DNA from 3 places in the Arthrobacter sp. CAN_A214 genome. Region 1 is predicted to be linked to each of the others. Evidence: riboswitches for the same ligand, from Rfam matches in the RefSeq annotation. Region 1 holds a riboswitch; each other region holds the start of a gene.
What was found. A riboswitch is a leader RNA that binds a small molecule or an ion and turns the genes downstream of it on or off. The one in region 1 is predicted to bind thiamine pyrophosphate.
Positions count from the first base shown of each region.

Region 2: linked by a shared signal. The riboswitch ahead of IWX65_RS13515 (ECF transporter S component) and the one ahead of IWX65_RS15535 (sodium:solute symporter family transporter) in region 1 are both predicted to bind thiamine pyrophosphate.
Region 3: linked by a shared signal. The riboswitch ahead of IWX65_RS03520 (3-oxoacyl-ACP reductase) and the one ahead of IWX65_RS15535 (sodium:solute symporter family transporter) in region 1 are both predicted to bind thiamine pyrophosphate.

Region 1 covers NZ_JADOUU010000032.1:2,999-10,419, forward strand. Annotated here, with positions in the region: gene IWX65_RS15515 (MFS transporter) at 1-226, shown strand, start outside; gene thiD (bifunctional hydroxymethylpyrimidine kinase/phosphomethylpyrimidine kinase) at 223-1,116, opposite strand; gene thiE (thiamine phosphate synthase) at 1,104-1,721, opposite strand; gene thiM (hydroxyethylthiazole kinase) at 1,772-2,605, opposite strand; TPP riboswitch at 2,597-2,699, opposite strand; TPP riboswitch at 2,833-2,947, shown strand; gene IWX65_RS15535 (sodium:solute symporter family transporter) at 2,940-4,403, shown strand; gene IWX65_RS15540 (LuxE/PaaK family acyltransferase) at 4,400-5,608, shown strand; gene IWX65_RS15545 (acyl-CoA reductase) at 5,605-7,152, shown strand; gene IWX65_RS15550 (3-oxoacyl-ACP reductase) at 7,152-7,421, shown strand, end outside.
Region 2 covers NZ_JADOUU010000018.1:14,603-22,023, reverse strand. Annotated here, with positions in the region: gene IWX65_RS13530 (tripartite tricarboxylate transporter TctB family protein) at 1-131, shown strand, start outside; gene IWX65_RS13525 (tripartite tricarboxylate transporter permease) at 167-1,741, shown strand; gene IWX65_RS13520 (MFS transporter) at 1,853-3,076, shown strand; TPP riboswitch at 3,138-3,268, shown strand; gene IWX65_RS13515 (ECF transporter S component) at 3,331-3,936, shown strand; gene IWX65_RS13510 (ABC transporter ATP-binding protein) at 3,933-5,426, shown strand; gene IWX65_RS13505 (energy-coupling factor transporter transmembrane component T family protein) at 5,423-6,220, shown strand; gene IWX65_RS13500 (amino acid ABC transporter ATP-binding protein) at 6,268-7,005, opposite strand; gene IWX65_RS13495 (amino acid ABC transporter permease) at 7,002-7,421, opposite strand, start outside.
Region 3 covers NZ_JADOUU010000002.1:340,714-348,134, reverse strand. Annotated here, with positions in the region: gene IWX65_RS03525 (DUF7793 family protein) at 613-1,206, opposite strand; cyclic di-GMP riboswitch class I at 1,589-1,663, shown strand; TPP riboswitch at 1,988-2,083, shown strand; gene IWX65_RS03520 (3-oxoacyl-ACP reductase) at 2,130-2,894, shown strand; gene IWX65_RS03515 (recombinase family protein) at 3,024-3,215, opposite strand; gene IWX65_RS03510 (hypothetical protein) at 3,436-3,645, shown strand; partial or broken gene IWX65_RS03505 (helix-turn-helix domain-containing protein) at 3,712-3,906, opposite strand; gene IWX65_RS03500 (NAD(P)/FAD-dependent oxidoreductase) at 4,206-5,231, opposite strand; gene IWX65_RS03495 (class I SAM-dependent methyltransferase) at 5,197-6,036, opposite strand; gene IWX65_RS03490 (helix-turn-helix domain-containing protein) at 6,085-6,654, shown strand; gene IWX65_RS18020 (IS3 family transposase) at 6,694-6,852, opposite strand; partial or broken gene IWX65_RS18015 (IS30 family transposase) at 6,913-7,089, opposite strand.

The DNA.
Region 1 (7,421 bases):
CTACCTCGTGGAACGCTTCCCTGCGGCGGTCCGCTCCAGCGGGTACGGCGTGGGCTACAGCCTTTCCATTGTGCTACCCGCCCTCTATCCGTACTACCTTCCGCCGTTACAGGACCTGTTGGGGCGGCACGAAGCAGTCGCTATGTTGCTCGTTCTCGCCGGGGTCCTCGTGGCGGCTGGCGGACTTAGCGGGCCGGAAACGAACAGGAGCCGCACTCTTCTCTAACGCGTACTGCTGTCCTGTCCGCTCTGCAGTGTTTGTGCTCTCGCCCATAGTTGGTGGAAGTGGTTGATGGGTCCGTTGCCCTGTCCCACCTGCAATTCATCGGCGGAGGTGAGTGCGTCCTGCAGCCAGTCCTTGGTCTGGGAGAGCGCATCGGTCCAATCACCAGTCCGCGCCATGACCGTGGCGACGGCGGAGGAGAGCGAGCAACCGGTCCCGTGCGTGTTCTTCGTGGCCACCCGTGGGGAAACGAATTCGACGACGCCTCCTCCGGCTCCATCCAACCGACCGGTGGCATCCACGAGTGCGTCGGGACTTGATTCTGCGCTGAGATGACCGCCTTTGACGAGCACCACTGTCCCGCAGGCTGCAGACAATCTCCGGCCCTGTTCGATTGCTGCAGGCCAATCAGCGGCGACCGGTTCATGCACCAGAACCGCGAGCTCGGGAAGATTGGGAGTGACCAGGTCCGCCATTCCCACCAGTTCCCGTAACGCGGTCTCCGCGTCGGCAGCCAGAAGCCTGTCCCCGCTGGTAGCGACCATGACGGGATCCAGCACCACCAGAGGCGGCCGGGCCCGGTCGAGCCACTCCCGGACGACGGCGATGGTCGCCACATCTCCCAGCATTCCGATCTTCACGGCGTCGATGGTCACGTCATCACTGACTGCTTCAAGCTGTTCGGTGAGGAACGATGCCGGTGGCGTGTGCACGGAGCGGACGCCGCGGGTGTTCTGCGCCACCAGGGACGTCACTACCGCCATCCCATACCCGCCCAGAGCGGCAATGCTTTTCAGGTCGGCTTGGATCCCCGCGCCGCCGGTCGGGTCCGTTCCGGCGATGCTGAGGACCCGCGGGACATCGCGCAGCGTCAACACTTTCAGGAACACCATTCCTCCTTCAGTTTCTGGGCCGCTGCCCGGGGATCATCGGCTGCGCACACCGCGGAGACGACGGCCACCCCGGCGGCGCCGGCGTCACGCAGCGGACGCACGTCAGCGCTGCTGATACCGCCGATCGCCACGCAGGGCAGGGAACTTGCCGTTATGAGTGTGCCGAACCCGTCTATTCCCATGGGTTCCGGGTGATCGGCCTTCGTGGCGGTCGCGTGAATGGCGCCGACCCCCAGATAGTCCACCGTCCCCTCCGGCAGCCGGTGCACGGCCCGGATCTCGTTGTCAGTTGCCGCACTCAATCCAATGATGGCTTCCGGGCCCACCAGGGTGCGGGCAAGCTCCACCGGCAGATCGGATTGGCCGATATGTACCCCTGCTACCTGCGCTCCTGCCGCGCGCGCCGCCAGGAAAATGTCCACCCGGTCATCCACCAGCACGGGGACCCTGTCACCCACGGATTCCGCAACAGCCATCAGCAACTGCAGCAGCTCCCGGGCAGGGGCTTCCTTCTCGCGCACCTGCACCATCGTTACACCTCCTGCCACCGCGGCGGCAGCAACAGCGGCCACCGACCGTGGGCCGCACTGACGTTTATCAGTCACCAGATACAAGGGCAGGTGTTTCCCGAGGTCCGCCCTGAGAGCCCGCCGGTTCATTGGATGCTGTCCAGCGTGCCGACAGGGCGGAGGTTCAGGCCGGCGACGACGTCGTCGGTGGTGATACCGGCCAGCCGGTCGAGGAATTCCACCGCGAAACTCCCCGGACCTTGCGCCCGTGCCGCGGCCTGCTCCGCCGCAAGGGTGTAGACACCCGTGGCCGCTGTTGCTGCCAGCAGCGGATCATCGGTGAGGGAAGCAAAGGCAGCCATCACCGCACCGAGCGCGCACCCACCACCGGTCACCCGGGTCAGCAGCGAGTGCCCGTTCGCCATGCCTGTAGCCTCCCCGTCAGGTCCGACCAGCAGATCCACCGCACCGGATACTGCCACCGTCGAGGAAAACGAGGCAGCAAGGTGCCTTGCAGCTTCCAGCGCATCCAGGGGATTATTCGTCGAGTCCACCCCCCTGCCTCCGGTTCCCACCCCGGCCAGGGCCAGGATCTCGGATGCGTTGCCGCGGATGATGCGTGGGCGGAGCCCGACAAGCTGATGCGCCAGTTCGGTGCGCACGGTCAGGGATCCGATGGCCACTGGATCCAGCACCCACGGTGTTTCAGCAGCATTCGCGGCAGCTGCAGCCTCGAGCATCGCGGCCCGCTGCTCGTGCCGCGGAGTTCCCAGATTGATCAGAACCCCGGAGGCCACGGAAGCGAACTGCCCGGCCTCCTCCGGTATATCGACCATCGCCGGGGCTGCACCGACAGACAGCAGGACGTTCGCGGTGAAATTTGTCACCACTGCGTTGGTGATGCACTGGACCAGAGGACTCCGGACCCTCAGATCCTCCAGCAGCACTGCACAATTCGACGATGTATAGCGAATAGCCATCCGCGACATCCCTTCGCTAGTTCGAACTAGATCAGGTTCAACGGGTCTTGATTCTCAGCTGCACTTTTAGCGGGCAGCACCCCGTGTCACTCCTGCAACCTTAGCCGTTCGCCTCGCCGTTCTGGAGCAGGGCAACTCGTTGGACCGCGCCCGGCTTCCGTCGAGGCCCGCCGGATGAGAAACACACCGAAGGGGTTTGAGCGCGGGCATCAGCGCGACTACAGTCGATCCTGTAAAGCGGGAGCTTGGGCGGGAACCAGGCTGAGAGGGCGAATGAAGGCGTCGCCGACCGCATGAACCTGTCCGGGTAATGCCGGCGAAGGGATGTGCTCTGATGCTCGGATTTTCCACCACCATCGTTCTTTTATCGATCGTCCTCGGGGCATTCGCCTGGGTCGGTCTGGCGGTAGGACGTGACCGCGACCTTGAAGAGTTCGCGGTGGCACGCAACAGCCAGAACGGCCTTGGGCTGGGCCTGTCATTTTTCGCTTCCGGTGTAGGCGCGTGGATCCTTTTCGCGGCACCCGAGGTCGGTGCCTCCGCGGGACTGGCCGGAGTGTTGGGCTACGCGGTTGCCATCACCATTCCCCTGATCGGCCTGGTCCTTGTCGGCCGGCGGTTGCGGGCACTGGTACCGAGAGGCCACGATCTGATCGAGTTTGTCCGGCTCCGCTACGGACGGATTATGCACGTCTATGTCCTGGCTATTTCGATGCTTTACATGCTCGTGGCCCTGGCTGCTGAACTGACCGCGGTAGGAGCCGTGCTCGGACGGCTCTCAGTTGTGGACCCTCGTCTTGGCATCGCTGCCGTTGCGGTGATTACTGCCCTGTACACGGCTTACGGAGGGCTGCGCGCCTCGATCCGCACCGACCGTTGGCAGTCATGGCTGTTGTTCGCCCTGCTGATCGTCGTCGGCGCAGCCCTGATCGCAGGCCTGTCCCGGGAGGGAACCTCGGTTGACCCTGCGCTCTTGACCGTGGACGCGACCGGCGTCGAGGCAGCATTGACGCTGATCGTGGCAGTAACGGCCACTACCCTGTTCCACAATGGTTACTGGCAGCGGGTATGGGCGGCCAAGGACGAGCGGGCGTTGTCCCGCGGCGCGGTGATCGGGGCATTGACTCGCTTTCCGGTGGTTTTCGCGGCAGGCATGGTGGGGCTCCTTGCCGCGGCCTACGGCGTCGCGCTTGGGACGCCGCCTGTTCCGTTCTTCGCCCTGCTGGACTTTCAACCCGCATGGGTCCTTGCAGCAGTCCTGATCCTCACCCTGGCCCTGGTCGCCTCGACGGTCGACACACTGCAGAACGGCCTCGCAGCCGTCGCGGTCACGCACGTTCCTTCCATGGGCCTGACCGGGGGGCGGATCGCTACGGTCGTGTTCACCGTCATCCCGGCCTTGGTCGCTTTCCAGGGGTTCTCGGTGCTGCGCCTTTTCCTCATTGCCGATTTGTTCTGCGCGGCCACCATTGTGCCGGCACTGCTGGGCTTATGGCACCGATCCACCACTACCGGTGCCGTCAGTGGTGCCCTGGCAGGCCTCATCGCTGCCCTGGGGTACGGCTTCGTAACGGGCGGAAACCTGCCCGCGGCCATCGCCGTCGCCACGTTCTCGGACGGACTCGCGCTGCCGCCGTTCCTCGCCGCACTGTCCGCCTCCGCCGCCGTCACCATCCTGGTGTCATTGGCGGCTAGCCGAAGCACTGACCTGTCCAGCCTCGACGCACGGATAACCCCCTTGACGTCGTCGCGTGACCAACGGGATCCCGCAAACGAAACACCGGAGGCAATCCGATGACCGCTGGACCCGACTCCTCATCGCAGGTGGAAATCCGTGACGCGCTGGATCTGCGAATTCAGGCCTATATTGAGCGCGGTGCCGCCCCGGTAGGGCCGAACGAGCACGGCAGCGCCGTAGGGGACGAGGATGATGCCGCATTCGGACGGCTTGCCCTCGAGCTCTTCGCCTACCAGTACGAACACAATCCGGCTTACCGGCGCTTCTGCCGTTCGCGCCGGGCGGAGCCTGGAAGGCTCACCAGTTGGGAACAGATCCCTGCCGTGCCATTGACCGCGTTCAAGGAACTGACTCTCGCCTGCGAGCCGCCCGAAGAAGCCGCGGCGATCTTCATGACCAGCGGCAGCACCAACCCCGCCCAGCGGGGACGCAACCACCACCCGCACCTCCACCTGTATGACGCGTCCCTGCGGACCGGTTTTGCCCATTACTTCCTGCCCGACCGGGAACGCATCCCCCTACTGGTCCTCAATGCCCCGCCGGAGGACCAGCCGCACTCCTCCCTCGCCTACTTCTTCGGGCGGCTCGTCGACTTCTTCGGCGCACCAGGGAGCAGCCACTTCATGAACGACGACGACCTGCAGTGGCGGCGCGTCGCAGTGGCCTTGCAGCAGGCAGAGGAAATCGGGGAACCCGTCGCCCTGCTTGGCACGTCCTTCGCCTACGTCCACCTCCTTGACGCCTTCGAGAAAGAAGGACTCTCCTTCCGCCTGCCGAAGGGGAGCCGCCTGCTCGATACAGGCGGGTTCAAGGGACGCTCCCGCGAAGTATCCGCCGAGGACCTGCGTGACCAGTTCGGCCGGCGCCTGGGAATACCCGATTCCTGGTGCGTCAACTACTACGGAATGACCGAGATCAGCACCCAGTACTACGACACCACCCTGAGGGACTCCTGGCAGGGCAACGAGAATCAGCCCCGCCGCAAAGCCGCCCCAGCCTGGACGCGGATCCGCGTGGTGGACCCCGAAAGCGGAGCATCCGCAGAACCCGGACAGCGGGGCTTGGTTGTCCACTACGATCTGGCCAATAGGGGGTCATGCCTGGCCGTCCTCGCCGAAGACGTGGGCTACCTCGCCGCGCTGGACAGCCTCCAGCAGGGCGCACAGGGTTTCGTCCTGCTGGGCCGCGCCGAGGGAACCGAAGCCCGCGGGTGTTCGATCGCCCTGGACGAGATCCTCGCCGCGAATCGGAACGGATCGACATGACAATCGGAACCGAACAGGGAAGCCCGGGGCGCGCAGGCAGCCCGCCCGCCGAGGGCCCGGTGCTCGACGGATTCTTCCTGCCCCAGCTCAGCCGAACCGAGCTCGACGAATTGGCATGGGAAACCCGATTTTGGGGCGGCGTCGTGCTACGGATGCCGGTCGTGACGCCGCCCCTGATCGACCTGGTGTGCCAGCGGCTCCTTCAGGCCCAAGCCGATTACCTTGCCGAGCGGCCGGTGATGGACATCGTCGAGGCGCTCGGGCGGGTGATCGCCAGGTGGTCGGCTCCGGACTACTACTGGAGGCGGCAGGCCGAACAGCTGCTGCCCTCGGTGACCGGATATGCCCCCGAGATGGTCCGCCGGGGTCTGAAGGACTACCTGAAAACGTTCCGTCGCGATCGGTTGCTTCGATTCCTTTCCCAGGACTTCGAGAATCCGCTGGTGCTCGACGACTTCCAGCCGAACCGGTCCGGAGGACGCTCACGAGCCTACGGACCGAGGCTGACCACCCAGATTTTCGCCGGCAACGTTCCGGGGCTACCGGTGTGGAACCTTGTCTGCGGGCTCCTGGTCAAATCGGCAACATTGGGGAAATCCGCTAGCGGTGAACCGTTGTTCCCGGTGTTGTTTGCCCGAAGCCTCGCCGAAGAAGACCCCGCTCTCGCCGCTTGCCTTGCCATCCTGCACTGGCCCGGAGGGGACAAGGAGATTGAACGAACGGCGTTCGCCCACTCCGAGGCAGTCACGGCGACCGGTGGACGAGCAGCCATCGAAAGCGTGGCAGCACGCCTGCCCGCCGGCATGCCGTTCGTGCCGTACGGGCACAAAATGAGTTTCGCCGTCATCGGCCGGGAAGCGTTGGCGCTCAACCGCTACACAGAGACGGCGCGCCGGGCCGCACATGATGCTTCCCAGTATGACCAGCAGGGGTGCCTCTCCCCCCACTGCCTGTTCATCGAACGCGGCGGAGCAGTGGATCCCAAAACCTTCGCAGCCACATTGGCAGCCGAGATGAGCCGCTTCGAACGGAGCAAACCGCGCGCCCGGCTCACCCTTGAGGAGAGCGCCGTCATTGAACGGGTTCGCTCCTCCTACGAATTCCGGTCCTACGACGACGAAACGATCGAGCTGTTCACCAGTAACACCGGCACCGGCTGGACCGTCATCTACGAAGAGAAACCGGAGCGTTTCGAACCCTCACCGCTGAACCGGCTCCTCCGCGTGCACCCCGTCAACGGGATGGACGACGTCGAGCGCCTCGCCGCTCCCGTGCGTCGCTACCTCCAGACCGCCGGCGTCGCCTGTTCACCCGATCGGCTGACCGATTGGGCACAGGCCCTCGGCCGGTGCGGCGTCGACCGCATCTGCGCTATCGGGCAAATGCCCGAACCGGCAGCAGGGTGGCACCACGACGGACGGGGAAGCCTGACAGCGCTGGTCCGCTGGGTCGACATCGAAGGAGCAGCCGAGGCGGCACTGGAACACTACGACCCCGAATGGACCCTGCCTGCACAGCAGGATTCAGCAGGAAGGCAACTCTGATGTCCTTCGGAGAAAGTCTGGGCACCAGTGACCTGCTGCGCGACCGCGTGGCCATCGTCACCGGGTCCAGCCGCGGCATCGGGGCCGCGATTGCCCGTGCCCTCGGCGCCCACGGTGCCACCGTCGTCGTGAACTACCTACAGAACCATGACGCCGCGCAACAAGTAGTCGAGGATATTGAAGCACGAGGAAGCCGCGCGGAAGCTTATGCCGCCGACGTCGCCGACGCCACGTCCGTGGCCGCGATGGTCGCCGATGTCACCGAACGC
Region 2 (7,421 bases), on a different contig from region 1:
TGTGGTTCCTGAACCGGACCCACCTGGTGACGAATATCGTGCTCAGCCTCGGCCTGCCCCTGGCGATGTACCTCCTCTTCCAAACATTCCTCAATTCGGGTTTGCCCGAGGGAATCCTTCCGCGCTTCTAGCAGCGGAATCCGACTCGGCTCGAAGGAGAGTTAGCTTGGACGTCTTCAATAACCTCGCTGGGGGGATTGTTTCGATCCTGACCCTGCAGAACATTCTGCTACTGGGGGCTGGGGTCACCCTGGGTATGATCGTCGGCGTCATGCCCGGCCTCGGTCCATCGGCGGGCCTCGCGATCCTGCTGCCGCTGACCTTCGGGCTGGACCCCACCGGCGCGATCGTGATGATGGCCGCCGTGTACTACGGATCGATGTACGGCGGCACGATCACCTCGGTCCTGATCAATACCCCGGGCGAGTCGGCGACCGTCGCCAGTACCTTCGACGGTTATCCGCTGGCGAAACAAGGCCGGGCGGGGCCCGCGCTGATCATGGCCGCCATCGCTTCCTTCATCGCGGGCACGATTGGTGCGGTCCTGATCAGTTTCTTCGCGCCGAGCGTCGCGTCGGTCGCCCGCACCTTCGGTCCGCCCGAACTGTTCCTGATCGTCGTCGTAGGACTGCTGACGCTCATCGTCATCGTCGGAAAGAATCGCCTTCTCGGTGTGATCTCGGCACTCATCGGGTTCGCCCTGGCAACCGTCGGCATCGATGTCGGAATCGGCGCACAGCGCTACACCTTCGGCTCCACCGAACTCATCAACGGAATCGACTTCATCCCGGTGGCCATCGGGCTGTTCGGTGTGGGGGAGATCCTTCATGCCATGTGGCGCGGTGGGCACCTCGAGAAACTCGATTATCAGAAGATCTCGCTCCGAGGCAAGGGTTTCTGGCCCACACGGGCTGACTTCAAGGAATCCAATGGCGCGATGCTGCGCGGCTCCTTCCTCGGTTTCTTCACCGGAACCGCGCCCGGCGCCGGGGCGACCGTTGCCTCGCTCATGTCCTACAACGTCGAGAAATCGATTTCGAAGACGCCCGAGCGTTTCGGCAAGGGTGCCATGGCGGGACTGGCCGGACCGGAGGCAGCCAACAACGGTGCTTCCGCCGGTGCAATGGTGCCGCTGCTGACCCTCGGCATACCGGGATCATCGTCGACGGCGGTCCTCCTGGCCGCATTCCTGATGTGGGGCCTGCAGCCGGGCCCGTTGCTGATGGAACAAAACCCCGAATTCGCCTGGGGACTGATTGCCAGCATGTATCTCGGCAACGTGATGCTCCTGCTGATCAACATCTTCATGATTCCGACGTTCGCCAACGTCGCGAGGGTGCCGTTCCGTGTGCTCGCTCCCGCAATCATCCTCATCTGCGCACTCGGCACCTACACCATCCACGGCAGCATCCTCGAAGTGTGGATCATGCTCGCCTGCGGCGTGCTCGGGTTCTTCATGCGCCGTTACGGCTTCTCTCCGGCCGCCCTCGTTATCGCGCTGGTCCTCGGACCTCTTGCAGAGGAGACGCTGCGCCAGACAATGATCATCTCGGGCGGCAGCTTCGGGATTTTCTTCGAACGTGCAACGTCGATGTGGCTGCTGGCAGTCATGGTCCTCCTCGTCGCCGTTCCGCTCCTGAGTCCCTGGATCAAGCAGATCGTCAATGTCCGGGTTCGGGACGTCGGAAGGCGCCGCCGTGAGCAGCGGCGCGCTGATGAGAAGAATGATGTGAACTCCTGACCCTTTGACTGCTCGCCCCGCACGGAGCGAGCGGTCAAAGCCACATTGCAACACCGGAAGTGAACAAAAGGAAGCGGGTGTAAGCGCCGGCGCCACTGGAGGAGCATCACTATGGCACGAGCCGCGCGGCCGGGACGATGGCTTTGGATGCTCGTAGCGGCAGCCATCCTCAGCCAGGGCTCCTTGAACCTGGCCCGGTTGCTGATCTCCTACAAGGCCCTGGCACTGGGAGGCGACGCCGTCGCCATCGGATTCATCTCGGCCGCCTTCGCGATCCTGCCTGCAGTTGTCGCCATCTCGCTCGGCCGGTTGTCGGACAGGACCGCCTGGTTGCGGCCGCTGATCGCCACTGGATTGCTGACCCTCACCGTCAGTTGCCTGCTGCTATCCGGTTCGGCTTCACTGCTGCTCGTGGCTGTCGGTAGCGCCGGGCTGGGATTGGGCCATCTCGCCTTCGCCATCGCGGCGCAGTCCATGATCGCCAAGCGATCCGATCCCGACTCGATGGATGCCGGCTTCGGTTGGTTCACCGCTGGATTCGCCCTGGGCCAGATGGTGGGCCCGCTCCTCGCCGGCGGGCTTCTCAGCAACCGAGGCGCTACCACCGTCGCGGGCCGTCTCGCGGACATCGACCAAGCCCTGTTGCTTGCCGGACTGCTGGCCCTGATCGCCGTCCCACTGATCCTGGTGAGGATTGGAAGCCGTGGAATGGCCGGCACCGCGGTCAAGGGAGCTGCAACCCTGGACGTGAAGGACTCGGTCGGCATGATCCTCGGACGCCCCGGGGTGAAGTCCAACATGCTGGCAAGCCTGGCTCTCCTGACCACCATGGACATTCTCATCGCGTTCCTGCCGCTGATCGCCGAGCAGCAAGGTGTCCCTCCGCTGGTCGTGGGTCTGCTGCTCGCCCTCCGCGCCGCGGCCACCATTCTGTCCCGCATGCTGTTGACCGTCCTCCTGCGTCGATGGAGCCGGAACCAGCTGGTGTTGGCGAGCCTTTTCGGTGCGGCACTCGGCCTGGTCGTGCTGCCGTACGTGCTCGAGAACATCTGGATTGCTGCCGCGTCCCAGATTCTGGTCGGCTTCTTCCTCGGCCTCGGCCAGCCCCTGACCATGGCATTGATATCCCGGGCCGTGAGGGAAGAATCACGGGGGGCGGCCCTCGCCATCCGACTGCTGGGCAATCGGATCGGCCAAATCGTCCTGCCGGCGGCAGCGGGACTCGCGGCAGCTCCGCTGGGACCGAGCGGCGCCATCTGGATGACCTGCTTCGTGCTGGGTGCCGCGGGCGCAGTCAAGGGTATCGGCGACCGCCGTCCCCCTCCACCGGGATGAACAGAGCGACATCCGCGGTACTGGAAGCCCCTGCGGTGTAGGATCGTAACGCTTCACCAAACACATACGACAGGGGAGCGCCGTTCCGTCGCAGCCAGTGCTGCCGGAGCCGGGCGCTGAGAGTGCGGACAGCCGCAGACCCTCGAACCTGATCCGGTTAGTACCGGCGAAGGGAGTCGAGTTCTCAGAGTGTTTCTAGGAAGACCCTTCCCTGGAATACCCTCCCCTCCTGTACCTCAGGAGGATTCTGCATCATGGCAACAACGGCCCCCAAAGGCACTCAAACCCGCAGCCTCGAATGGCGCGTCGTCGACATCGTGGTGGCCTCGGTCATCGCGGTGGCAGTCGGCGTCGTCTTCTTCGCCTGGTCCGCGGGCTACTCGCTCATCAGCGGCATCACCGCCGCGTTCCCGCCGCTCGGAGGCCTGTACGTGGGCGGCTGGCTCATTGCAGGCGTCCTTGGCGGGCTCATCATCCGCAAGCCCGGTGCCGCTCTCTACTGCGAAGTCCTTGCAGCAGTAGTGTCGATGGCCCTCGGCACGCAGTGGGGTCTCCTCGTGGTCATCTCCGGCGCTATCCAGGGCCTCGGCGCCGAACTCGTGTTCCTGCTCTTCCTCTATCGACGCTGGAACCTGGGCGTCGCGCTCCTCGCAGGGCTCGGCGCCGGTATTGCCCTGGCGATCAGCGAGAACATCCTGTACAACTCGCTTTGGGCCATCGACTGGCAGCTCCTCTACCTGCTTTTCGCTTCCATTTCCGGCGTCGTCATCGCGGGCCTGCTGTCCTGGCTCGCGATGCGGGGGCTCGCCAAAACGGGAGTGCTCTCCTCCTTCGCCGCGGGTCGCACGGCCGACGTGTGACCCAGCACACCACGGCGCCCGTTGCCGTCACCGCCCGGAACTGGGGGTGGCGGCATGCGGGCCGCAGCCGCTTCGCGGTGAGGGGAATCGACCTCGAAGTCGAGCCCGGCGAGCGGATCCTGCTCCTCGGCGCATCCGGTGCCGGCAAGTCCACGCTCCTTTCCGCTCTGGCCGGTGTGCTGGGGAACGACGACGAGGGTGAACAGGAGGGCACCCTCCTCCTCGACGGCGGCAGTCCCGCCTCCCAGCGCGGCCGAGCCGGATTGGTGCTGCAGGATCCCGATTCGCAGGTCGTCCTTGCGAGGGTGGGCGATGAAGTGGCCTTCGGAGCCGAGAACCTTTCGGTTCCGCGCGCGGACATCTGGGAACGCGTGCACCGCGCGCTCGACGACGTCGGGCTGAATGTTCCGCTCGACCGCTCCACCTCGGCGCTGTCCGGCGGGCAGAAGCAGCGTCTCGCGCTTGCATCGGTCCTGGCCATGCAGCCGGGCCTCCTGCTGCTCGACGAACCGACGGCCAACCTCGATCCGCAGGGCGTGATCGACGTGCGCAACGCCGTTGTCCGGGTGCTTGACCGGGTTCCGGCGACGCTCGTTGTGGTCGAACACCGCGTTGAGGTGTGGGCGGGCGTTGTCGACCGCGTGGTGGTGCTTGCCGCCGACGGCGGAATCCTCGCGGACGGCACCCCGGAGGAGATTCTCGGCAAGGAAGCCGCCCGCTGCAGCCTTGCCGAGGCTGGAGTCTGGGTGCCGGGTCGGAGACCGGCGGTGGAAGGCCCGCGGCCCGGCGCCGGCGGGGAGGTACTGCTGTCCTCGGCCAACCTCGCGGTGGCACGGACGAAGCGGGGACCGGAGGTTCTTGCGGGCGTGGACGTCGAGTTGCGTGCCGCATCGGCCCTCAGCATCGTAGGCCCCAATGGAGCAGGAAAATCGACGCTTGCCCTCACCCTGGCGGGGCTCCTGAAACCCCGCCGGGGAGAAGTCACGGCAGGTACGTCGCTCGCCCGCGGAGCGGGACCCGATCCTTCGAAGTGGCGGTCGGCGGAGCTGGTGCAGCGCATCGGCACCGTTTTCCAGGAACCCGAGCACCAGTTCCTCACCTCCACCGTGGCGGATGAGCTGGAGTTCGGGCCGCGCCGCGTGGCCCGCGAACCGGAGGCTTCCTTCCGCCCCCGTATCGCAGAGCTCGCCGGAAGACTCCGTCTCGATCATCTCCGCGCGGCGAATCCCTTCACCCTGTCCGGTGGGGAGAAACGGCGGCTGTCAGTGGCCACCATGCTCGCCACCAGCCCCGACATCCTGGTGCTCGATGAGCCGACGTTCGGACAGGATGCAGGAACCTGGGCGGAGCTCGTCGGTCTGCTGCGGGAACTGGTCAGCGAGGGCGGCTGCGTCGTCTCGGTCACCCACGACACCGACTTCACTGAAGCGCTCGGCAACCGCGTCCTCGACGTCGGGTCTGTTGCTGACGCCCGGCGGGATTCGCGATGAGCAGTGACATTCTCACGCCGTCGCTGACGGGCAGCACGCTGATCCGCGCGAATCCGCTTTCCAAGCTCTTCGCCGCCGGGATGATCACCGCGGTGGTGATGCTCAGCATCGACTGGGTCAGCGCTGCGGTGGCCCTCGGATGTGAGATCCTGCTGATGCCGCTGCTCGGCATCAGTGTCCGCGGTCTGCTGCTCCGGGCCTGGCCCCTGCTCATCGCAGCGCTGGTGGCCGCCTACGGCACGGCACTGCTCGCCGAAAAGACAGGCGACGTACTGCTGGAGATCGGTCCGGTTCTTTTTACCGAGGGGTCCGTGTCCGCAGGATTCGCCATCGGGATCCGGGGCCTCGCGCTGGCCCTGCCCGGTATTTTCCTCGCCGTCTCCACCGACCCGACCGATCTGGCCGATGCCCTCGCGCAGAAGCTGCGCGCGCCGCACCGCTTCGTGCTCGGCGCGCTCGCGGCACTGCGCCTGGTGGGCCTTCTGGTGGAGGAGTGGCAGACCCTCGGGCTCGCGCGTCATGCCCGCGGTGCAGGAGCCGAAGGAAACGCGCTGGTACGCACGCGCAACTTCCTCGGCCAGGCTTTCGGCCTCCTTGTGCAGGCAATCCGGCGTGCCACCCGACTCGCGGTCGCCATGGAGGCGCGGGGCTTCGGGGCGGGCCGGCGTACCTGGGCCCGCGAGAGTAGATTCAGCCCGCTCGACGCGGTCGTCGCGGCGGGAGGTGTGGTAATCGCCGCGGCTGCACTGACGGCGGCCCTGCTGGCCGGGACCTGGAGCTTCCTCCTGTCCTGATGCCGGAAGGGCCGCCGCGACATGCGCCCGGCGGCTGAAGGAAGTCCCTAGAGCACGTCCGAGAGGAACGACTTCAGCCGCGGGGTCTGAGCGTTGTCGAAGAGGGCCGCGGGCGGTCCGCTTTCGACCACCACGCCGCCGTCCATGAACGTGACGGTGTCGGAGACGTTCCGGGAAAAGCCCATCTCATGGGTCACCACCACCATGGTCATTCCGGCCGTCGCGAGGTCGGCCATGAGCGCGAGGACGCCCTTGACGAGTTCCGGGTCCAGCGCCGAGGTCGCCTCATCGAAGAACATGACCTCGGGGTCCATGGCAAGGGCCCTGGCGATGGCGACACGCTGCTGCTGGCCGCCGGACAGGTTGGCAGGGCGAACCTCCGCCTTGTGCTTCAGCCCCACCTGGTCGAGTTGGGCCAGTGCCTTCTCGCGCGCCTCGTCCGCGGACATGCCGCGGAGCTTCCGCAGGGCCAGTGAGACGTTGTCCACGACGGTCTTGTGCGGGAACAGGTTGAACTGCTGGAACACCATGCCGATGCGGCGGCGCAGTTCGTCCGGATTGTCCTTGAGGACCGAGCGCCCGTCGAGCAGGATGTCGCCCTGGTCCGGTTCGATGAGCCGGTTCAGGACCCGCAGCAGGGTCGACTTGCCTGAGCCGGACGGACCGATCACCGAGGCCGTGGTGCCTCGCTCCACGTGCAGGTCGATACCGCGGAGCACATGGTTGGAACCGAAGGAGAGGTGGAGGTTGCGCCCGGTCAGGGTGCCTGATTCAAGCGTGCTCATGTTCTTGCTCCTTCGCCGATCCGGGCGGCGATATCATCGGGTTCGGGCTTCTCGCGCTTACCCATCCGCAGACGGTTGTCGATGTAGTTGACCAGGTGCGTCAGCGGAACGGTGAGGCACAGGTACAGCGCCGCCGCAGCGATAAGCGGTGAGAGATTGCCCGTATTGCTTGCCGCGTCATTGCCGATGCGGAACAACTCGCGCTCGCTGGCCAGCAGTCCGAGGAAGTAGATCAGGGAGGATTCCTTGATCAGGGCGATGAACTGGTTCACCAGGGCGGGCAGGACGCGGCGGACGCCCTGGGGGATGACTACCAGTTGCATCGAGGAGCTGTAGCTGAAGCCCAGCGCACGGGACGCTTCGAGCTGGCCCTTCTCGACGCTCTGGATTCCGGAGCGGAAGATCTCCCCGATGTA
Region 3 (7,421 bases), on a different contig from region 1:
AGACCGCCGCCGGCACTAGGATCCCCGCCATGGCGATGGTGATGAGCATCGTTGTGTAACCGGGCCGCATACCCGCGTCCCTCGGCGCGCCTAACCCTGTTGATTCCAAGTAGATGGCGAGCACGCAGCCGAGCATGACGAGTGCACCAGTAATGCTGAGGGCGACGCAACCCCCGATAGCCATCTTCGAATCATCATGCGCGCACCCCCTCCCCTGCGAAAAATCCCCGTCCATCAGAAATATGCCCCATTCTCGGTGCTGTTAGTCGCCCCGTGAAGAGCACCGATATCAGTGCGGTGAGAGTTTTTCGGCGCGGCGCCCGCCATAGGTGATGGTGACGAGTTCTTCGTTGCCGACACCGAGGCTGAGTCTCGACGTGACGCATGGACCGCGTGGCGCGGGTCGGAACGAGCAGGGGAACACAGTCCCGGGTGGAGCCGCCCGGCGCTCTACCTTCATTAGCAAGCCCTGGCGATCAGCAAGACCACAAGATCCTGGGCTGATTCGCCGACAGTACCTTGACCGTGCACGTTGTCACTATATCCCTCGGGTTTTGAGCGGACGAGCGTGCCGTCCCACAATAAATGGTTCTCTGCGCTTCCTGAGGGGTGTCATCTGCATTTGGTGAGCCACTGTTGGGCGTCATTGATTGTGGTGAAGTGCCGGGTGGGGTAGGGCGGGTGGTGTTGTTGTTTGTAGTAGGCAGTGATCACCGGGTCTTCGGTCTCGACTCCGACGATGGCCAGGGCCGCGATATTCAGTCCCGTCGCGAGGGTGTGCAGCGCTTCTTCCGTCACGGAGATCAGGTGATTGAGGCGGATGAGCATCGGCGGGCAAACGGACGGACTGAGCTGGTTGGCCCGGTCGACGATTCCAGCAGCGACAGCGTTGTCGACTTCCGTACTGGCCACACACTCGAGCCATAACACTCCCCCCCGCATTTCGGCAGTGAAGTGCTCGTTGGCGGCAAAAGCACTGTCAGGATGAGCGTCCTTACTGTCTGGTTCACCGTCTTCCCTGAGCCAGGCAATGGCGTCGGACTCGTTGTCGAAGTACCGACTGGGCGTGGCGGAGCGGTAATTGAACGCAGTAAGGACCCTACCCACCTCATCCACACCAACGACGGCGGTGCGGGTGGAACATGTGTCATCAATGAGCAACTGCTTGGCCTCGACAGTAATCCGCTCGACCAACCCAATATGCACCAGCAGAGGCCGCTTTCCATGAGGAGATGCGGCCGTGACCGCCTCGATCGTGGAGTGAATATCCTCTGTGTGTATCGTGACGCCTGGCGCCCACCGCAGGCGCAGAAAGTTCCCATCATCGCTCAACGTGTACCGCCCAGAGGATGGCTCCTGAGACCTTTCCATTTCTCCCCCAGTTCTGACGATCCCTCGTCGTTGCCGCCCCGCCCACCCCATGATGCCGCATCTTCAATCACTACGTGGCACACAAAATGTTCCACTACGTGTGCCAATGAAAGTGACGAAAGGAGCTCGCGTAGCACCCTGGCCACAGACGCGGCTTTCTCGGTTACGCCGAAGGCACTGCGGCGTATGCCTAACCACCACCCCCCCCTTCTCGTTACGCGCGTTAAGGCGAACCCGGCGCGAGTCTGGGACGCAAACCCGCGGAACCCACGCGGTCAGCCGGGTTACCGAACAATGAAGGCCTCACGAATGCTCAGCGAAACCGAGCTGCTCAATACCCAGGGGACAGCTGTTGTTATTGAAGACGACCTGGATATCCGTAACCTCGTCTGTGCGTGCTGCGCCGAGCCGGGTTCGACGTGCGCTCAGATGCGACAGGGCGCGACGGGGTAGAGGTCGTACGCAGTAGTACCCCACGCGCCGCCCGTCAGGCCAAAAACACCAATGAATTTACAGTCCCCATCATGGAGCCCAGATGCGCACGCCTCACACGGGGGCTCCTGCAACCCAGGGAAATAATAGGCTTTCTGGGCTCGGAGAGAACGTGTACTCTCGAGGCAGTGACACGGGGTGCCGGTATCAACCGGCTGAGATGACACCTGTTGAACCTGATCCAGTTCGTACTGGCGAAGGGATGTCCTGCCAAACCCAGGTGTTATCGGTCCCGCATCTTTTCGCCCTGACCCTCAGGGAGCCTTATGCAGATTACAGAACAGATCGTCCTGGTCACCGGCGGTGGCCGCGGTCTCGGCCGCCGCATCGTCCAAGCCTTCGCCGCCGAGAGTGCCCGGGTGATCATCAACTACCACGCCAGCCGGGACGCCGCCCGGCAACTGACGAATCACTTCGGCTCGTCTCGGGCCGTGGCCCTGGAGGCTGATGTCACCGATCCCGAACAGGTGGCCACCATGCTCGAACGAGCGCAGGAACACTTCGGCGCCCCGGTCACCACCGTGGTGAACAACGCCCTGGCGGCCTTCTCATTCAATGGGGATGCCCGCTCACATGCAGCGAAAATTGGTTGGGACGAGTTCGCAGCCCAGTTCTCCGGGAGCGTCCGGGGGGCCCTGAACACCACGCAGGCGGCCCTGCCAGGCATGCAGGAACAAGGCTTCGGGCGGATCATCAACATCGGCACCAACTTGTTCCAGAACCCCGTGGTGCCCTACCACGACTACACCGCAGCGAAAGCGGCACTGCTGTCCCTCACCCGAACCCTGGCCAAGGACCTGGGCGGGCACAATGTGACAGTGAACATGGTCTCCGGAGGGCTGCTGCGCACCACCGACGCCAGCGCAGCCACCCCCGAAAAGGTCTTCGACCTTATCGCCTCCTCCACACCATTGAGACACGTCACCACACCGCAGGAATTCGCTGACACCATCCTCTTCTTCGCCTCGCCCTGGGCGAGGTCGGTTACCGGGCAGAACCTGGTGGTCGACGGCGGGCTAGTCATGGACTGAGCCGGACACCCATAAGCGCGTACCGGCAATTGCACCTCAACGCTTTCCTCTTCGGCGCCCGCCATCAAGGCAGCGCCCCAACTCCCCCGTGGAGCAACTAGGGGACATTTCGTACTGGAAACTGAACCTTCAGCAGTCCCCCACCTCATCACCCTCCCGTAGATGGTCGAGCAGCTTATCCAGCTCGGGCCTACCGGCCATCGTTCCGCTCACACCATGGTCGGTGAACATCCGGTTGCAGCCGGCCGCTTTCAATGTTGCGTGCTGCAGGTCTGCGTTCTGCTCCAGCGTGCTGACCCTGGCATACCCGATGCTTCCCATCTCGACTCGCCCTCAAGCTCATCAAAGGACTTTTTTACTTTGTTGAGAATAACCGCTGAGCGCGGACCCGCGGTGGGAGGACTGGCGGCTACGCCGCGTCACCGGCGTCGACGGTTCTTGAGCGGCGGTAGGCGGGGCGCGTGGCCAGGTCATGGCGGGATCAAAAAGGTACACCAAGCACTACGCCAGGCTGATGGACGATCGGATCGAGGAATTCATCATGCGCAAGGAACTGATCATGCTCATCGCGGCCGAACTCGACGTCGAAAACTGCCAACCCACCGACTTCCCCAAGCCACGCCGGATGTACGTGTGGATCCGCTATCCCTCAAAAGCAATTCGCATCCAAGCGCATGCGATCGCCTACACACGGACAGCGGTGAAGATCCGATTCCTCGAACCGTTGATCAAAATCCAGCGTGAGGGCTGAATGTGGCTCAATGCGATCACGCTTGCGTCACCCAATGACGGGGACTGATTTGGAGGCGTAGGCCCCTTATCCCGATGCCTCCGGTGGAGTGTCGACGTCCCCTCGGGCAATGTGGGTCCGAGCTTTAGCGTAGGCACCGGTGATGTAGTCCTCGAGCTTGGCGCGTTCGATGCGCCACTGGCCTCGGCCGCCAATCTGAATGGCTGGCAGCTCTCCTGACTGGATGAGTCCTCGGATGGTGCTGTGCTTGGTGTTCAGCTCGTCTGCTACCTCCTACCTGCTACCTGCTGCAGGGAGAGGAAGCGCAGCGGCCTGGACTGCTCATCAAGGGAGTGCTCTGTCATGTACCCAGCATTCCAGCTACCGAACACTGCGCCGTCGATCGACGCCTTAAAGGGTGGAAGCGGAACCGCACCATGAACTACTCCCCGGAATTCAGACCGGTGATGAAGATCGTAGGGGATGGTTCGTTGGCTGACATGGGCTGTTTCGTTGTGCAGAGCGGGCCTTTGTTGAGCCCCTCGACGACGGGGGCATCCGATGGGACGCCATCGGTGTGATTAGCGGTTGATCGGGTTTCCTAGGACGATCTCGCCGATAATCGCGGAGGCTGCTGCGAGTCCGCTGGCTGCTGCGTTGATGACTTGGGCCATGGGTTCGCTGGTGTTGCCTGCAGTCCATATTCCGGGCACGCTGGTGGCGCCGTTGGGGCCGGTCTCAATACGGGTGGCGACAACGTGATCGTTGATGGTGAGGTCGGTGGGGAACAGGCCGAGGGGGGCAAGGAAGTCGGCCCGGGCATGCACGGTGGTTGCGATGACTAGGACGTCGAGGTCGATGTGGCTGTCATCGTTCAGGCGGACGCCGGTCAAATCGTCATCGTGGCTGAGTACTTCGACCACGGTTGCAGGCAGGACGGCAATGCCCCGCTCGACCAGATCCTTGTACTGGTCCGCAGTAGGTGGTGCAGTGTGAGTCAGCACGGTGACGTGTGGGGTGAGCAGTCGGAACATCATGGCCTGATGGATGGCCATCGGCCCGGTGGCAAGCACACCAATGCGCTGGCCGCGCACCTCGTACCCGTGGCAGAAGGCGCAGTGCAGTACGTCCTTACCCCACCGCGCGCCAAGGCCGGGCACGTCTGGTAGTTCATCTTTGCCGCCCGTGGCGACGACGATCCGGCTTGCGCTGATTGAGCGGTCGTCGAGCGTCAATGTGAACGCCCCGGCGCTACCGTGGATTGAGGACACGGTCCCAGTGACGAGTTGACCACCGTATCGTTCGACTTCAATCTGTCCGAGCCGGTACAGCTCGGCGGGTGGCGTGCCGTCGCGGGTCAGCAGGTTGTGGACATGGCCAGCGACGGCGTTGCGGGAGGTGGTGTTATCGATGACGACCACGGTTTGGCCAAAACGGCCGAGTGTGACTGCGGCGCTGAGTCCAGCGGCGCCGCCTCCAATGACGGCGACGTCGTAGGCGTGGGAACTGGAGCTTTTGCGGTCGCCATGGGGTTTGTCGGCTTGGGTCGTAGCCGCAGTCTGTCCGGTGGTGTTATGCGGGTTCTCTTTGATGGTGTGTTGATTCATGATTGTTCCCGGTTCTGGTTGAGGTAGCCACCCAGACGGTGCGGGTGGTGCGAGGTTCGAGTTCGAGGTTGTTGGAGAACCGTTTGAGCAGGTCTTCAACTGCGTGGCGGTCGCTCGTGCTCAGGCCCGCCAAGTGCGAAAAGCGCGCGAACCACTGTTGGGCGTACTCCCGCGCGGCAGGGGTGACGGGTGCGGTGGTCGTTACCTCGGACTTGGCGACGATGAGGCCGGCGTCCTCGATCACTGACGTCCAATCGGGGTAGTGGTTCCATCCCTCGGCTGCCGCGGCGCGGTGGCAGCGCTGTTCCAGCAGCACTTCGCGGGGATTGATGAGGAAGCTGGGCAGAGTAGTGAGTTCAACGATGACCAGGGATCCATTGGGTGCCAATGCTCGGTGAGCTCCCGACAGCAGTCGGGCAGGATCGGCGACATGGTGGAGTGAGGATGATGCCCAGATCAGGTCAACCGGCGTCTCGGGTAGCGCTGGGAAGCCCTCGTCGAGGTCGGCTTCGATCACGGTAAAGTCCTGCTCGCGCAGCAATTCGAGCATCTGCCGGTTGTTGTCGACACACGTTATAACGGCATCAGGGTACCGTTCGCGCAGTAATCGGCTGCCTGCGCCGGTGCCAGCGCCGAGGTCGACGATGGTGTGCGCTTCTGGGCCGGTCAGGTTCAGGACGGCCGTGAGGTGCTCGCTGAACACCTCGGCATCGAGGTCGAGGCCGCGGTGCTGGTCCTGGTCACCGAACCGCTGGTGGTGCTCGTGCGGGTGATCTTTATTCTCGCTGGCGATGTGGTGACTCATAATCCCCACTGTAGACAGTGAATGCTTCTAAGGCATAGTCTCTTGCGTATGAAGCAAGATATTGACGCCCTCGTTCGTCAGCGCATCCGGGCCCTCCGTCTGGCCCGGGGCTGGTCATTAGATGCCCTGGCCAGCTCCTGTTTTCTGAGCCCTTCGACGTTGAGTCGTATCGAGACCGGGGACCGGCGCATTGCACTGGATCAGCTCGTACCGATTGCCCGCGCCTTAGAGACCACCCTCGATGAGCTCATCAGCTCCCAGGAGGATGAGGATGTGGTCATCCGACCCCAGCCCGCGCATCGCGCGGATGTGACCACCTGGCTACTTTCGCGTGACCGCGCCGCGGCAGGAGTGGTGGTGGTCAAGACACGGGTGGGTGCTGGAGTGGCGCTAGCACCCGAGAGCCAGGTGCATCCGGGGTGGGAGTGGTTTACCGTGTTGACCGGTCGGGCCCGCTTGGAGCTTGGCGACCGGGTGCTCGTCGTTGAGGCCGGCGAAGCAGCAGAGTTCTCCACGATGGTGCCACACCGGATCAGCGCTGTCCCTGAGTCCGGAGAACTAGAAATCCTGTCGGTATTCAATCGTGACGGCGAACGGGCGCACTTGCACGATATGTGATCAGGCGCGAGCGGGATCGCCCGTGGTGCCGTAGGTGAGCTAAATGGTTTTCGAGGCTGCGAGGGCTCGATTCCGGTATTCGATCGGACTCAGGCCATCGAGTCGGAGTTGGATTCTGATGTGGTTGTACCAGCACATGTAGTCCTCCAGCTCTGCAGTGAAGGCGTCAACACTCACATGCCGGGTGTGGTGAAACATCTTTTCTTTCGGGAGCACTTCATCACTCGGTTCCGCTTCCGGGTTTTCCTCGTAAAACATCACGTGCATCTCCGTCTGGTCGGCGAGCTGAAGTCGCAGTCGCCCACTGGTCTGCTCTGGCGAATACTTCTTCCTCAAATCAGCTTCCACCTTGGCACGCAGCTTCCGGTTCGTCTGCAGCTTCGCAGGCTTCGGTCGGGACGCGCGCTCGTACGTCATGACATGAGCCGTCGTCGCACTTCCCATGACTGCTGGTATCAGGAGCCAGCATGCCCAGTACTGCTGCGGCGACGACTACAGCCGCCAATGCTCCCACCACTACGGTGAGGCGATGGAAGGTATGGAGAAAAGCGAAGCAGGCTCCCGCGGGCACCAGGACCCCTGCCCCGGCGCCCGCGATAAGCAACGCGGTGTACCCAGGGCGTAGACCAGCATCCCGGGGAGCACCTAACCCGGTCGACTCCAAGTAGATGGCGAGCAGGCAGCCGAGCGTGACGAGTACACCGGCGATGCTGAGGAAGGTGCAACTCCAGTTGGCCAACCTCGAGGAGTCCTGAGCCCTGTGGTAA